2 regions of the Kineococcus sp. AC630 genome follow, and region 2 is predicted to be linked to the other one. Evidence: riboswitches for the same ligand, from Rfam matches in the RefSeq annotation. Region 2 holds a riboswitch; the other holds the start of a gene.

The links. Region 2 has a riboswitch for S-adenosylmethionine ahead of AC0I8G_RS20385 (O-acetylhomoserine aminocarboxypropyltransferase/cysteine synthase family protein). Riboswitches for the same ligand answer to the same signal wherever they lie in the genome.
Region 1: it holds a riboswitch for S-adenosylmethionine, as region 2 does, so the genes downstream of both, AC0I8G_RS11410 (ABC transporter substrate-binding protein) here and AC0I8G_RS20385 (O-acetylhomoserine aminocarboxypropyltransferase/cysteine synthase family protein) in region 2, are expected to answer to the same signal.

The regions. Positions count from the first base shown of each region.
Region 1 is NZ_CEEDMJ010000009.1:92,248-99,410, reverse strand. It holds gene AC0I8G_RS11415 (carbohydrate ABC transporter permease) at 1-222, opposite strand, end outside; gene AC0I8G_RS11410 (ABC transporter substrate-binding protein) at 219-1,595, opposite strand; SAM riboswitch class I at 1,826-1,915, opposite strand; gene AC0I8G_RS11405 (Rne/Rng family ribonuclease) at 2,298-5,312, shown strand; gene rplU (50S ribosomal protein L21) at 5,462-5,773, shown strand; gene rpmA (50S ribosomal protein L27) at 5,782-6,039, shown strand; gene obgE (GTPase ObgE) at 6,199-7,163, shown strand, end outside.
Region 2 is NZ_CEEDMJ010000021.1:58,922-66,084, reverse strand. It holds gene AC0I8G_RS20400 (phosphotransferase) at 1-742, shown strand, start outside; gene AC0I8G_RS20395 (class I SAM-dependent methyltransferase) at 732-1,610, opposite strand; gene AC0I8G_RS20390 (NtaA/DmoA family FMN-dependent monooxygenase) at 1,621-2,940, opposite strand; SAM riboswitch class I at 3,014-3,100, shown strand; gene AC0I8G_RS20385 (O-acetylhomoserine aminocarboxypropyltransferase/cysteine synthase family protein) at 3,227-4,552, shown strand; gene AC0I8G_RS20380 (LLM class flavin-dependent oxidoreductase) at 4,554-5,864, shown strand; gene AC0I8G_RS20375 (alpha/beta hydrolase) at 5,861-6,388, opposite strand; gene AC0I8G_RS20370 (antibiotic biosynthesis monooxygenase family protein) at 6,399-6,704, opposite strand; gene AC0I8G_RS20365 (ABC transporter permease) at 6,723-7,163, opposite strand, start outside.

The DNA.
Region 1 (7,163 bases), on a different contig from region 2:
CTGCAGGGGTTTGCCCAGCGACGACTTCGTGAAGGCCAACGCCACGACGAACACCGTCGGGTAGACGAGCACGAGCGCCAGCCCCGCGAGGCTGGGCGCGGCCAGCCACGTCGAGACGTGCCCCGGCCGGTGCCGGCCGGGGACCGCGCGCCGGGTCGCAGGATCGCGGCGACCCCGCCGCGGCCCGGGCACGGTCCGCTGCCCGTCGAGGAGCTGGCTCATCCGAGTTCCTTCTCCCAGCTCTCGGCGGCCTTGTCGAGCGCGGCCTGCGGTTCCGTGGACCCCTGGATGGCGAGCGCCAGCTGGTCGACGAGGTCCTGCAACGCCTTCGGCGCACCGGCCTGGCTCGGCCAGGCCAGCGGGTCACCGTCGAGACCCTCGCGGATGACGTCGGTCGCGATGCCCGCGGCCGTGGCGTAGTCGGTGGAGTCCAGGACGGTCTTGCGCGCCGGGTCGATCCCGGAACCCGCGGTGGAGGCGAGCAGCAGGTTGTTCTCCTGGTTCGTCGCCCACTTCACGAAGGCGGCGGACTTGTCGATCTGCTGGGAGGCGCTCGAGACGCCCAGGCCGAACCCGGCGTCCAGCGCGGTGCGCGCCGTCGTGTTCTTCCCGCCCACGGGGAGCGTGACCACGCCCCACTTGTCGACGATCTTCGAGCCGGTCGGGTCCTGCGCCTTCAGCCCGAGGTCGGTCCAGGTGTCGAGCATCGCGCCCTGACCGGAGAGGAAGGCGGAGTTGGCCTGGTCGAAGCCGGTCTGCAGCGGCGTCGGCAGGGCCGCGGGGGAGACGTCGATGAGGTGCTGCAGCGCGGCCAGCCCCTCCGCCCCGTGGAACGCGGCCTTGCTGTCGGAGCCGACGAGCGTGCCGCCGTAGCCAGCGAGGCGGTTGATGAAGGAGCAACCCAGGATCATCGGGACCTGCTGACCCTCGACGATCGCGCCGTAGACGCTGCCGCCGGAGTCCTGGGTGATCTTCGCGGCGACCGCGTCGTAGTCGTCCCAGGTCTTCGGGGGTTCGACGCCGTACTTCTCGAAGACCTCGGTGTTGTAGTAGAGGACGTGGGTATCGCCGTCGAAGGGCAGGCCGTAGCGCTTGCCGTCGATCAGGGTGTACGGGTCGTAGATCGAGGGCAGGAAGTCGTCGGTCGCGATGTCGGTGTTCGCGCCGATCCAGTCCGTGAGGTCGACCAGGGCGCCGGCGTCGACGAGCTGGCCGAGGCCGAAGTAGAAGTAGTCGAAGACGTCGAACTCCCCGTCGCCGCCCTGCACGTCCAGGATCTGCTTGCTCGTGAGCTGGTCGTAGGGGATCGCCGTGACCTCGAGCTTCCCGCCGAACTCCGCCGCGAACTTCTTGCCGAGCAGGTCCGTGAAGGCCAGCACGTGCGGCTGGTTCACCATCAGCTTGATCGTCGCCCCCTTGAGGTCGACGGCCTTCCCGGCGCTCAGGCCCGAGGAGGTGCTCTCGTCACCGCAGGCGGCCAGCGTGCCGGTGCCGGCGAGCGCGCCGAGGCCGAGGGCTCCGGAGAGGACCCGCCGGCGGGACGCGAGGAGTCGGGAGGTGCTGGCGGGCAGGAGGGTGCGACGGGGCGCGGACATGGGTGTGCTCCGGGGGGTAGGCGGACGGTGACCGTCCGTCGGGGTGCGCGAGGGCGCGGGGGAGGAGGTCGAGCGAGGTGCTGCGGGGATGCGGCGGCGGTGCTCAGACCGCGCGCGGCGTCCCCCGGCGCATCGGGGCGCCCTGGCGACACGCCGTGGAGGCGGTGCGCGAGAAGTCGACGTGGAAGCGCCGGGTCAGGGTCGAGCGGGTACGGCTGATCACGCTGTTTCCTCCATCGCCCCTGGCGGGAGCACCTGCCGCTGCGCGGTGGTTGCTGTGGCGTCGTCGAGCCAGGTCTCTCGGCCACTCTGGATGGTGTTGATCGGAGACTAGCGGACCGCCGGCCCCCTTGGCGACGGTTGCCGCGGACGGCCCGGACCCGTTGTGGCGAGCTGTGCGACACTGACAGTGGTCGAGCGTTCCCTACACCGGGCGCCCGGCCCGCTGTCGAGACCGTCGCCCTGCGCGCGGGCTCCGGGGAGCGCCGCGGTCCAGTGGAAGGACCTCGCAGGCGCCCCGGGCCACACGCCGGACGTCGACCGCCGGCGGCACGGACGGAGCACGCGAAGAGCGCGAACCCGTCGGTGCACACAGAGGACTTCCGTCGGGTGCGGGACGACCCACCCGGCGATTCCGACCAGGACGCTCGCGCGGCCGTGGGTTCACCGGTGGAGCGGGCGCTGCGGGCGAGCGGAGCACCCGTGAGCACCACACCCGAAGAGAACGACGCAGCAGCAGCCGAGGGCGCGGCGACGACGCGGCCCCGCAGGCGCCGTGCCGCGAGTCGACCCGCCGGTCCGCCGGCCCACGTCGACGTGTCCGGCGACACCAGCGCCGCGGCCGGCCCCGTCACCCCCGCCGTGGTGGAACCGACGCCCGAGCCTGTCGTGGCGGCGGAGCCGGAGCCCGTCGTGGCGCCGGCGCCCGAGCCTGTCGTGGAGACCGAGGCGCCCCCGCGTCGTCGTGCGCGTCGGGCGACCCGCAAGGTCGCGACCCCGGCCGAGGTGGCCGCTGAACCCGTCGTGGAACCCGTGGCGGAGGTGACCCCCCAGGTCGAGGTCACCCCGGAACCCACCCCCGAGCCCGCCGTCGAACCGGCCGCCGTGGAGACCGATGCGGAGGCCCCCACCGAGGCCCCGGCCGCGGCTCCCGCGCGTCGTCGCCGCAGCCGCAAGACGGCCGCCGCGCCCGTGGCGCCGGCCGTCCCCGTCGAGGAGGAGCCCGTCGAGGCCGCTGCGCTCGCGCAGGACGTCCCGGTGGAGGAGGCCCCCGTCGAAGCCCCCGTCACCCCGGTGGCGGAGGACCCCGACCTCATGGACGACCCGGTCCTGCTGCGAGCCGCCGGGTTCGCCCAGGGACGACGTGCCCCCAGCGAGGGTGAGCGTGCCGCCGACGCGGCCGCCCGCGCCACCGCCCTCTTCTTCCAGGCCCCCGTCGACGAGGAGCCCGTGCGTCGCAGTCGACGCGCCTCCGCACCCGCCGGCCCGCCCCCCGTCAGCGACCAGGACGCCTTCGCCTTCGACGGCGAGGAGGATGGCGAGGCCGACGTCGAGGTGGACGACGTCCTCGACCGGACCGGTGACGAGAACGACCAGGTCGATGACCAGGGTGACGCGGGCGACGACGACCACGACGACGACGAGGACGGCGGAGCGCCGCGTCGGCGTCGCCGCCGAGGTGGCCGCGGTCGCCGCAGCCGCACCCCCGTCGACGGTGACGTCGAGGACGAGTCGGGCGAGACCGGCGCGGACGACGAGGACGTTCCCGAGACCGACTCCGAGGACCAAAGCGAGGACCCCGAGGACGAGACCGAGCAGGACGACGACGGCGAGGAGTCGAACGGCTCCTCGCGTCGCCGTCGCCGCCGTCGCCGTCGCAGCGGTTCCGCGGAGTCCGAGGACGTCTCGCCCGACGACCCGCCGAACACCGTCACCCGGGTCCGGGAGCCGCGTCGCCCCCGCGCCGCGGTCACGACCGGTGGCACCGGCGAGGACGAGATCACCGCGCTCAAGGGCTCGACGCGTCTCGAGGCCAAGAAGGTGCGCCGCCGCGAGGGCCGTGAGCAGGGCCGCAAGCGCACGATCCTCACCGAGGCCGAGTTCCTGGCCCGCCGCGAGTCCGTCGAACGCGTGATGGTCGTGCGTCAGCAGGACGACAAGACCCAGATCGGCGTCCTCGAGGACGGGATCCTCGTCGAGCACTACGGTGCGAAGTCAGCGCAGACCACGATGGTCGGCAACGTGTACCTGGGCCGCGTGCAGAACGTGCTGCCCAGCATGGAGGCCGCGTTCATCGACGTCGGCAAGGGCCGCAACGCCGTGCTGTACGCCGGTGAGGTCAACTGGGACGCCGCCGGGCTCGAGGGGCAGCCTCGCCGGATCGAGGCGGCGCTGAAGTCCGGCGACTCCGTCCTGGTCCAGGTCACCAAGGACCCGGTCGGGCACAAGGGTGCGCGACTCACCAGCCAGGTCTCGCTGCCCGGTCGCTACCTCGTCTACGTCCCCCGCGGGTCGATGACGGGCATCTCCCGCAAGCTGCCCGACACCGAGCGCGCGCGGTTGAAGAAGGTCCTCAAGCAGGTCGTCCCGGAGGGAGCCGGCGTCATCGTGCGCACGGCCGCCGAGGGTGTGGCCGAGGAGGAGCTGGCCGCGGACGTGCAGCGGTTGCAGGCCACCTGGGAGGCCATCGAGGCCAAGGCGTCCAGCAAGAACTCGCCGATCCTGCTGCACGGTGAGCCGGACCTCACCGTCCGTGTCGTGCGCGACGTCTTCAACGAGGACTTCACCCAACTCGTCGTGTCCGGTGACGAGGCGTGGGAGACGGTGCGCGACTACGTCGACGACGTGGCCCCCGACCTCGCTGACCGGCTCGTGCGCTGGGAGGGGAGCGAGGACGTCTTCGCCCACCACCGCATCGACGAGCAGCTGCAGAAGGCGCTGGGCCGCAAGGTCTGGCTGCCCTCGGGCGGTTCCCTGGTCATCGACCCGACGGAGGCCATGCACGTGGTCGACGTCAACACCGGGAAGTTCACCGGTGTGGGCGGGACCCTCGAGGAGACCGTCACCCGCAACAACCTCGAGGCCGCGGAGGAGATCGTCCGTCAGCTCCGGCTGCGCGACATCGGCGGGATCATCGTCATCGACTTCATCGACATGGTCCTCGAGTCCAACCGCGACCTCGTGCTGCGCCGCCTCATCGAGTGCCTGGGCCGGGACCGGACCAAGCACCAGGTGGCCGAGGTGACCTCGCTCGGGCTGGTCCAGATGACGCGCAAGCGCACCGGACAGGGCCTCGCGGCGGTCCTCGAGGAGCTCGACGCCGCCGCCGACGCGAACCCCGCCCCGCAGCCGACGCCCACGGGTTCCTCGAGCTCCTCCAACGGCTCCTCCGGCGCCTCCTCGAACGGTGGGGGCAACGGCGGTTCCGGTGGCAACGGGGGCAGCGCGAAGTCCCGCTCGCGCCGTGGTCGGGGCCGGGACAAGGGGGCCGAGGGGGAGACGGAGAACGGCCGTCCCGCCGGCGACGCCCCCTCGACCGAGGGGCCCTCCGCGAACGGCTCCTCCCCGCACGGGGAGTCCGAGCAGGACGCCCCCCGGGAGCCCGCCAAGGACTCCGCGGTCCTCGCCGCGATCGCGGCCGTGGCCGCGGCCGCCCGCCACAAGGAGCGAGAGGAGCGCGAGGGGTCCGCCTCGGGCGCCTCGTCCGCGGGCGACTGAACGATTCGGCCTGCCGTTCGCGGCCAGCCGTTTTGACCCATGGGACGGCGTTCCGTACGCTTGACCCTTGGTGCGCCATCGTGCGCGAGCCACAGACCGGTCCATCGGTCTGCTGGCCTTCCAGTTGTGACGAGAGAAACGGGTTCGTTGTGGTGTACGCCATCGTCCGCGCCGGCGGCCGGCAGGAGAAGGTCTCGGTCGGCGACGTGCTGACCATCGACCGTGTCCCCGTGGCCAACGGGGAGACGCTGCAACTGCAGCCCCTTCTCCTCGTCGACGGTGAGACCGTGACTCACGAGGCTTCGGCTCTCGCGGGTGTCAAGGTCGTCGCCGAGGTGGTCGAGGAGGCCAAGGGCCCCAAGATCACCATCCTGAAGTACAAGAACAAGACCGGGTACCGCAAGCGTCAGGGCCACCGCCAGCCGCTGACCCGCGTCAAGATCACCAGCATCGGGGAGTGAGCTGACTCATGGCACACAAGAAGGGCGCGAGCTCCTCGCGCAACGGTCGTGACTCCAACGCCCAGCGCCTCGGCGTCAAGCGCTTCGGCGGTCAGGTCGTCCTCGCGGGCGAGATCATCGTCCGCCAGCGCGGCACCCACTTCCACCCCGGTGCGGGTGTGGGCCGTGGCGGCGACGACACGCTGTTCGCTCTGATCCCCGGCGCCGTCGAGTTCGGCACGCGTCGTGGCCGCAAGGTCATCAACATCGTCGAAGCCGGCGTGTGACGTACCACCAGTCGTGAACGCGGAGGGGCGGACCGGAGCGATCCGGTCCGCCCCTCCGTGCGTCAGCCCCCGCAATCGTGGAGCCGGCGCCCAGCGCCGGAGATCGAGCTGGGACTACCTGCAAGATCACCATCGCTGGGCTACGAAAGGCTCCTCACCATGTCCACCCACTTCGTCGACCGCGTCGTCGTGCACGCGTCCGGTGGTGACGGCGGCAACGGGTGCGCCTCGGTCCACCGCGAGAAGTTCAAGCCGCTCGGCGGTCCCGACGGCGGCAACGGCGGCAAGGGCGGGGACGTGATCCTCGAGGTCGACCCGCAGGTGACGACCCTCCTCGAGCTCCAGCGCCGGCCGCACCGCAGCGCGCCCGACGGCCGCTTCGGGATGGGCAGCCACCGCAACGGTGCCGAGGGCGACGACCTCGTCATCGGCGTCCCCGAGGGCACCATCGTGCGTTCGGCCAAGGGCGAGATCCTCGCCGACATGGTCGGCTACGGGACCCGTTTCGTGGCCGCTCCCGGTGGACGCGGTGGTCTGGGCAACGCGGCGCTGGCCTCCGCCAAGCGCAAGGCGCCCGGTTTCGCCCTCCTCGGTGAGCCCGGTGAGGTCCTCGACCTGCACCTGGAGGTCAAGACCCTCGCCGACGTCGCGCTCGTCGGGTTCCCCAGCGCCGGCAAGTCCAGCCTGGTGGCGGCGTTGTCCGCGGCCCGGCCCAAGATCGCCGACTACCCCTTCACCACGCTCGTGCCGAACCTCGGTGTCGTCGAGGCCGGCTCCACCCGCTACACCATCGCCGACGTCCCCGGGTTGATCCCGGGTGCCAGCGAGGGCCGCGGGCTGGGCCTGGACTTCCTGCGCCACGTCGAGCGCTGCGTCGCCCTCGTGCACGTCCTCGACGGCGCGAACCTCGAGAGCGACCGCGACCCGGTCAGCGACCTCGAGGCGATCGAGAAGGAACTGGCCGCTTACCCCGTCGACGACGGCACGGTCCCGTTGCAGGACCGTCCGCGGATCATCGTGATCAACAAGGCCGACGTGCCCGACGCGCGGGACATGGCCGAGATCGTCCGCGCCGACCTCGAGCAGCGCGGCGCGCCCGTGTTCGTCGTCTCCGCGGTCGCGCA
Region 2 (7,163 bases):
CCTCCAGAACTCGAACAAGCTCACGCTGCGGTTGCTGCCCGCGGACGTCCTGGCCCGGGTCGCCCCGGAGTCCGACGGGATCCTGGCCTTCGAGGTCGACCTCGCCCGGCGACTGGCGGCCGTCGGGAGCCCCGCGGTGGCGCTCGACCCGCGGGTGCGACCGCGCGTCCACGTCCGGAACGGGTTCAGCGTCACCTTCTGGGAGTTCCACCCCGCCCGGGAACGCCCCCTCTCGGCCGAGGAGTACGCCCGGGCGCTGCGACGACTGCACGAGGACCTGCGAGGACTCGACGTGCCGTACGCCGCCGTGCCGCACGTCACCGAACGGGTCGACCGGGCGTCTCGACTGCTCGCCGACCGGGAACGCACACCGGAGGTCCCCGAGGTCGACCGCACGTTCCTGACGGCCGTCCTCACCCGGTTGCGCGACGTCGCCGGCCGCGGCCCCGAGCAGGTGATCCACGGGGAGCCGCACGAGGGGAACGTGCTGGCCACGGAGTCGGGACCACGGTTCGTCGACCTGGAGACGTTCTGTCGCGGACCGGTCGAGTTCGACCTCGCCCACGCACCCGACGACGTCGCCGACCACTACCCGGGACTCGACCCCGACCTCCTCCAGGACTGCCGGGCGCTGGTGCTCGCCATCGTCACGACGTGGCGCTGGGACCGCGACGACGAGCTGCCGAACGGGCGGGAACTCGGCCGGGAGTGGATCGCGCAGCTGCGGGCGCTCACCGGGTGAACCGCCACACCACCAGCGCGGGCTGCCCGAGGTAGGCGGCGTCGCTCGCCTCGGGGACGAGCGCCTCGAGCGACCACGGCCACTCGTTCCAGGTCCCCGGAGCGTCCTGGCCGGGTCGGCCGGTCGTGGACCCGGCCGGTACGGGTTCGACGCAGTCGAGCACCCGCAACCCGGCGGAGAGCGCGGCGCGCAACTGGGTGCCCACGGGGTGCACGAAACCCTCGATGCGCCGCGCCTCTCCCCGGGGGCCGGGGGAGGACGGGATCGAGCCCCGGCGGATCCGGTCGGGGTGGACGTCGGAGACGACGAGGGTCCCCCCGGGGCGCAGGACGCGGGCGAACTCCGCGAAGACCGGGGAGAGGTCGGGGACGTGGGAGAGGGCCAGGGCGCAGACCACCACGTCGGACGAGGCGTCGCCCACCGGGACCGCGTGCAGGTCGCCCGGGAGGAACTCGACCCCCGCGACCCCGGCCAGCGCGAGCATCTCCGGGGAACCGTCCACGCCGGTGACCCGGTGTCCGCGGGCCGCCAGCTCGGCGGACCAGCGCCCCGTCCCGCAGGCCAGGTCGAGGGCGTCCCCCGGAGCGAGGTCGTCGAGCCAGGGCAGCACCACGTCGGCGTCGCCGAAGGCGGTGTTGGGGACGTCGTAGCGCCGCGACCACTCGGCGTACCCCTCGCCCGGAGGCACCCGGGCCACGTCGAGACCGTCGCGCAACCGGGGGTCGTCGAGCAGCCGGCGCACCTCGGCGAGGCGGCGTTCGACGAACTCCCGGCCGTACCGGCCGTGACCCGTGGTGGCCCGCTGCAGGGCGAGCCCCTCGATCCCGAGCAGGACGGCGAGCGGGTGTTCGTGGACGGCGTCGGCCATGGCAGGCCTCTCAGGCGTAGCGACTCGGCGGGACGGGCAGCCCCATGTTCTCGCGCAGGGTCGCCGCGGGCAGTTCCGGCGGCAGCGCACCACGTCGCACGAGCAGCGGCACCACCTGCCCGACGAACTCCTCGAGCCCCGCGGGGACGGAGGAGAACGCGAGGGTGAAACCGTCGGCGGCGCCGTTCTCGAAGCGTTCCACCATCCAGTCCGCGACCTGCTCGGGCGTCCCGGGCAGGAACCGGCGGCGGAGCATCGTCCGGTACAGGTCGCGCAGCGTGAACCGCTCCGGGTCCGACTGCCGCTCCATGAGCTTGCGGACCCCCTCGAACACCGTCTGCACCTGGTTCGACCCGCCGCTGAAGTCGAACTCGAACCGTTCGTCGAGGGGGTGGCCCGAGAGGTCGACCCCGAGGTGGTGGGAGAGCCAGTCGAGGCTGAGGCGGTCCGGGGTCAGCGCCTCGATCTCGTCCACCCGTTCGAGAGCGCGTTCCGGCGTCTCGCCGAGGACGGGGGAGAGGGCGGGGAGGACCTTGAGGTGGGCGGGGTCGCGGCCGTTGTCCGCGGCGCGGCGCTTGTAGTCGTCGGCGAGCTTCCGAGCACCCTCCAGCGGGGCGCTGCCGGGGACGAAGACCGCCTCGGCGTGCTTCCCGGCCAACCGGCGGCCGTCCTCGGAGGAACCGGCCTGGAACAGCACCGGGTGGCCCTGCGGCGGGCGGGGCAGGTTCAGCGGACCGCGGACGCGGAAGAACTCACCCTCGTGGTCGAGGACGTGCATCCCCGCCGGGTCGGCGTAGCGGCCCGAGGGGACGTCGGGCCGGATCGCGTCGTCGTCCCAGCTGTCCCACAGGCCCTGCACGACGTCGACGTACTCGCCCGCCCGGCGGTAGCGCGCGGCGTGGTCCAGGTTCACGTCGAGACCGAAGTTGCGCGCCTCCTCGTCGCTGGCCGAGGTCACCAGGTTCCACCCGGCCCGCCCGGAGCTCAGGAAGTCCAGCGAACCGACCTGACGGGCGGTGTGGAAGGGCTGGTTCCACGTCGTGGAGACGGTGGCGACCAGCCCGATGCGTTCCGTGCTGCGGGTGAGCGCGCCCAGGAGCCCGAAGGGTTCCGGGCGGACGTTGGCGACGTGCTCGACCCCGGAGGGGAAGCGGTCCCACACGTAGAGCTCGTCGGCGTAGAACAACGCCGTGAACCCGCCGCGCTCCGCGGTGCGGGCGAAGTCCTCGTAGTAGCCGTGGGTGAGGTAGTCGTCCGGGCGCCCGCCCGGGAGCCGCCAGCTCGTGAGGTGCTCGCCCCCGGGGTAGAAGAGCATCGCGGTGAGGATCACGAGCGGGCACGCTACCTCCGCTGCGACCGGGTGAAGCGCTTGACACGGGGCCCGCGGTCACCGTTCACTGGAGGAGCCATCCAGAGCGGCCGAGAGACCTGGCTCGTCGACGCCGCAGCAACCGCCTTCGGGTAGGTGCTTCCGCCAGGACCGATGGGAGAAGCTCCGTGCCTGAACACCGCCTGACGCGCCGTCTCGTCATCGACCTCCTGCGCAGCGCCGGGATGACCTGTCGGGCCTGAACGCCCGCCAGGTCCCCCGTTCACGCTCCCGGAAGGTCCCGTCGATGTCGCACGTCCCGTTCCCGCACGGTTTCGCCACCCAGCAGGTCCACGCCGGTTCCTCGCCCGACCCCGCGACCGGTTCCCGCGTCACCCCCGTCCACCTGACCGCCGGTTTCGTCTTCGACGACTTCGAGCAGGCGCGTGCCCGCTTCGCCGGTGAGGACGACGGCTACGTCTACACCCGGATGGCCAACCCCACGACGACGGCGCTCGAGCAGCGCCTCGCCGTCCTCGAGCACGGCAGCGACGCGATCGTCGTCGGCACCGGCCAGGCCGCGATCACGGTGGCCCTGCTCGGCGTCCTCGGCGCCGGCGACCACGTCGTCGCCGCGGGGGACCTCTACGAGGGATCCCGCGGCCTGCTCGTCGACAACTTCGGCCGGCTCGGGATCACCGTCGACTTCGTCGCCGACAGCACCGATCCTGCGGCCTGGGAGGCGGCGGTGCGCCCCGAGACCCGGGTGTTCTTCGCCGAGTCGATCGCGAACCCGAAGAACGTCGTCCTCGACGTGCCCGCCGTCGCCGCCGTGGCCCACCGGCACGGCATCCCGCTCGTCGTCGACAACACCTTCGCCACGCCCTACCTGCTGCGCCCCCTCGACCACGGTGCCGACGTCGTCGTGCACTCCGCGAGCAAGTTCCTCGCCGGGCACGGGGCGGCCCTGGGCGGCGCGATCGTCACGGGCGGTTCGTTCGACTGGAGCGGGTTCGACCACCTGACCGCTCCGGCGAACGTCCTCGGCGGGGTCAGCTGGGTCGAGGCGCACGGGTCGCGACGGGCCTACGTCGAGCACACCCGGGCCGTCGTCGCCTCGCGGTTCGGGCCGACGATCTCCCCGTTCAACGCGTTCCTGGTCCAGCAGGGCCTGGAGACCCTGTCGTTGCGGGTGGCGCGGCAGACGTCGACGGCCCTGGAACTCGCCCGCTGGTTGGCGGCGCGTCCGGAGGTCGTGAGCGTCGACCACGCGGGACTCCCCGGCCACGGGACCTCCGCGGTCGCGCAGCGGTTGCTGCCGCGGGGCAGCGGCGCGGTGTTCTCCTTCACCCTCGAGGGTGGACGGGCTGCGGCGCAACGCTTCGTCGACGCCGTCGAGCTGTTCACCCGGATGACCCACGTCGGCGACGTCCGCTCGCTGGTCATCCACCCGGGGAGCACGACGCACGCCCACCGCACCGAGGCCGAACGCCTCGCCGCCGGGATCTGGCCGGGACTGGTGCGGCTCTCGATCGGGCTGGAGGAACCCGAGGACCTGCTCGCCGACCTGGAGCTCGCCCTCGCCGCCACGGTCCCCACCGCGGTTCCGGCCGAGCTCCCCGTGGCGGTCTGAGGTGACGCGCCTGCAGCACTTAGGGTACTTCTTCTCCCGGGGTTTCGGCCCGCAGGGCTGGGGCCGGGACTACCAGGCGTGGAACGACGACTGGACGCGTCCCGACCTCTACGCCCACGCGGTCCGTGACCTCGAACGCGCGGGTTTCGACCTCGTGGTCATCGAGGACGCGATCTCGCTCGGCAACCCCGACACCCTCGACCTGCGGGTCCGCGCCGCCTACGGCGGGCCCAAGCACGACCCGCTGCTGCTCGCCCCGTACCTGTTCGCGGCGACCCGGCACCTCGGCGTCGTCCCCACGATCAACGCGGGGATCACCCCGCCCTACCTCGCCGCCCGGCAGGCCGCAACGCTGCAGCACCTCTCCGGCGACCGGTTCGGGATCAACCTGGTCACCGACGTCGGCAGCGCCCGCCACGTCGGGCTCGAACCCGTCGCGCACGACGTCGCCTACGACCGCGCCGAGGAGTGGATCGACGTCGTCCGCCGGTTGTGGCACAGCTGGGACGCGGACGCCCTCGTCGCGGACGCCGAGACCGGGCACTTCGCCGACGGGGCGAAGATCGACGCCTTCCAGCACCGGGGTGAGCACTTCCGCCTCGACGGACCGCTCAACGCGCTGCCCTTCGACGGCGGGGACCCGGTGGTCGTCTCGCCCGGGGGTTCCGCGCGCGGCCTGGGTTTCGCCGGGTCGCGTTCCGACGTGCAGCTGGCGCTGGCGCCGCTGCAGGTCGAGGAGGTGCGGGCCTACCGGACGAAGGTGCTGGCGGCGGCCGCGCTCGCCGGTCGCAAACCCGCGGACGTCCGCGTGCTGTTCGTCGTCAAACCGGAACTCCTCGCCAGCCGGGAGGAGGCCGACCGGGTCGTCGCCGCCTCCCGGCACGCCTCCGACGCCGTCCTGCACGAGGTGGCGCTCGCCTGGTCCAGCGACCTCGAGACCGACCTCACGGCACTCCCGCTGGACGCGCCGATCGATCCCGCGGTGTTCGGCGACCACGTCTCGCTCGGCACCCTCACCGCGTTGCGCGGGGACACCCCGGACGCCCCGCTGCGGGAACTGCTGGCCCGCAAGGCCCGCAAGGGGCGTCTCGGCGATCGCAGCGGACTGGTCGGGACGGCGGAGGAGTTCGCCGACCTCGTCGAGGAGTTCGGTGCGGACGCCGACAACGACGGGTTCCTGCTCTCCGGGGACCTGCACCCGGTGACGTTGCACCGGTTCCTGGACGACCTCGTCCCGGTGCTGCGCCGGCGGGGGATCCTGCGCAGCGGGTACGGCGGCGGCGGGTTGCGGGGCAACCTCTTCGAGTTCTAGCCCAGGAACTCGCGCACCCCGGCGCGCAAGCGGTCCAGGGCGTCGGCGGTCGCCGTGGGATCCCCCGGGAACTCCAGGGAGTGGTCGGCGCCGACGAACTCGAGGACCTCGCGGTCGCTCTCGTGGGCCAGGGTCCGGTTCCACGACGGGTCGGCCGTCCCGCCGACGAGCAGGGTGTTCGCGTGCGAGCGGGCGGCGGCGAGCCCCACCGCCGGTTCGTCGAGCAACGGCGTCAGCCAGATGCCCGCGAGCGCGAGGTCCGCGGCCACGGGCAGGGCCAGCGTGGTCAGCGACTTCGCGACGACGAAGTTCGGGCGGAGGTCGTGCAGCAGGGCCCGCACCAGGTCGGGGGTGTCCGCGGCGGTGGGGGCGGGACCGTCCCAGGAGAGGGTCAGCACCCGGTGCCCGGCGGCGAGCAGTTCGTCGCGGACCACCCGCAGGACGGGCTGGTCGGCGTCGTAGCCGCGCCCCGGCAGCACCAGCGTGGGTGCTCCCGGGGCGTGGCCCGCGGAGTCGATCCTCATCGGTCCGGGATCAGCTCGGGTCGGCGCCGAGGACGACCTCGAACTCCAGGAGCGAGGCGCCGGTGGCGACCGGCTTGGCCCGCTCGCCCGCGTGGGCGGCCTGCGCGCCCCCGCCGGCCCAGGCCTGGAACGCCTCCTCCGTCTCCCACTTCGTGTAGACGAAGTAGCGGGTCTCCCCCGAGACGGGGCGCAGGAGTTCGAAACCGAGGAACCCGGGGGTTCCCTCGACCGCACCCATCCGGGCGCCGAACCGGCGCTCCAGCTCGGGCCCGCCACCCTCGGGGACCTCGATCGCGTTGATCTTCACGACAGCCATGCCGACAGCGTCTCAGGGTCAGTCGGCGATGGCGGCGACCGGGGGTGTCCTCGCCGCACGTCGTGCCGGCAGCACCGAGGCGAGCACCCCGGCGAGCGCGGCGACGACGACGATCCCCCCGACCTGACCCCACGGCACGGCGAGCACGACCGGCATCTCGGCGCTGAGCACCGAGGCCGTCCCGGCCAGGCCGTACCCGGTGCCGAGGACCACCCCCAGCACCGCGGCCACCCCGGCCACGAGCAGCGCCTCCCAGGCCAGCACGGCGCGCAGCTGACCCCGGGTCAGCCCCAGGGCCCGTAGCAGGCCCGACTCCTGCCGTCGTTCGACGACGGAGAGGGCGAGCGTGTTGCCGACCCCGATGAGGGCGATGACGACGGCCACGGCCAGCAACCCGGTCACGATGAGGAGCATCGTCGTGAGGAGCTGGTCCAGGGAGTTGCGCAGGCTCGCGATGCC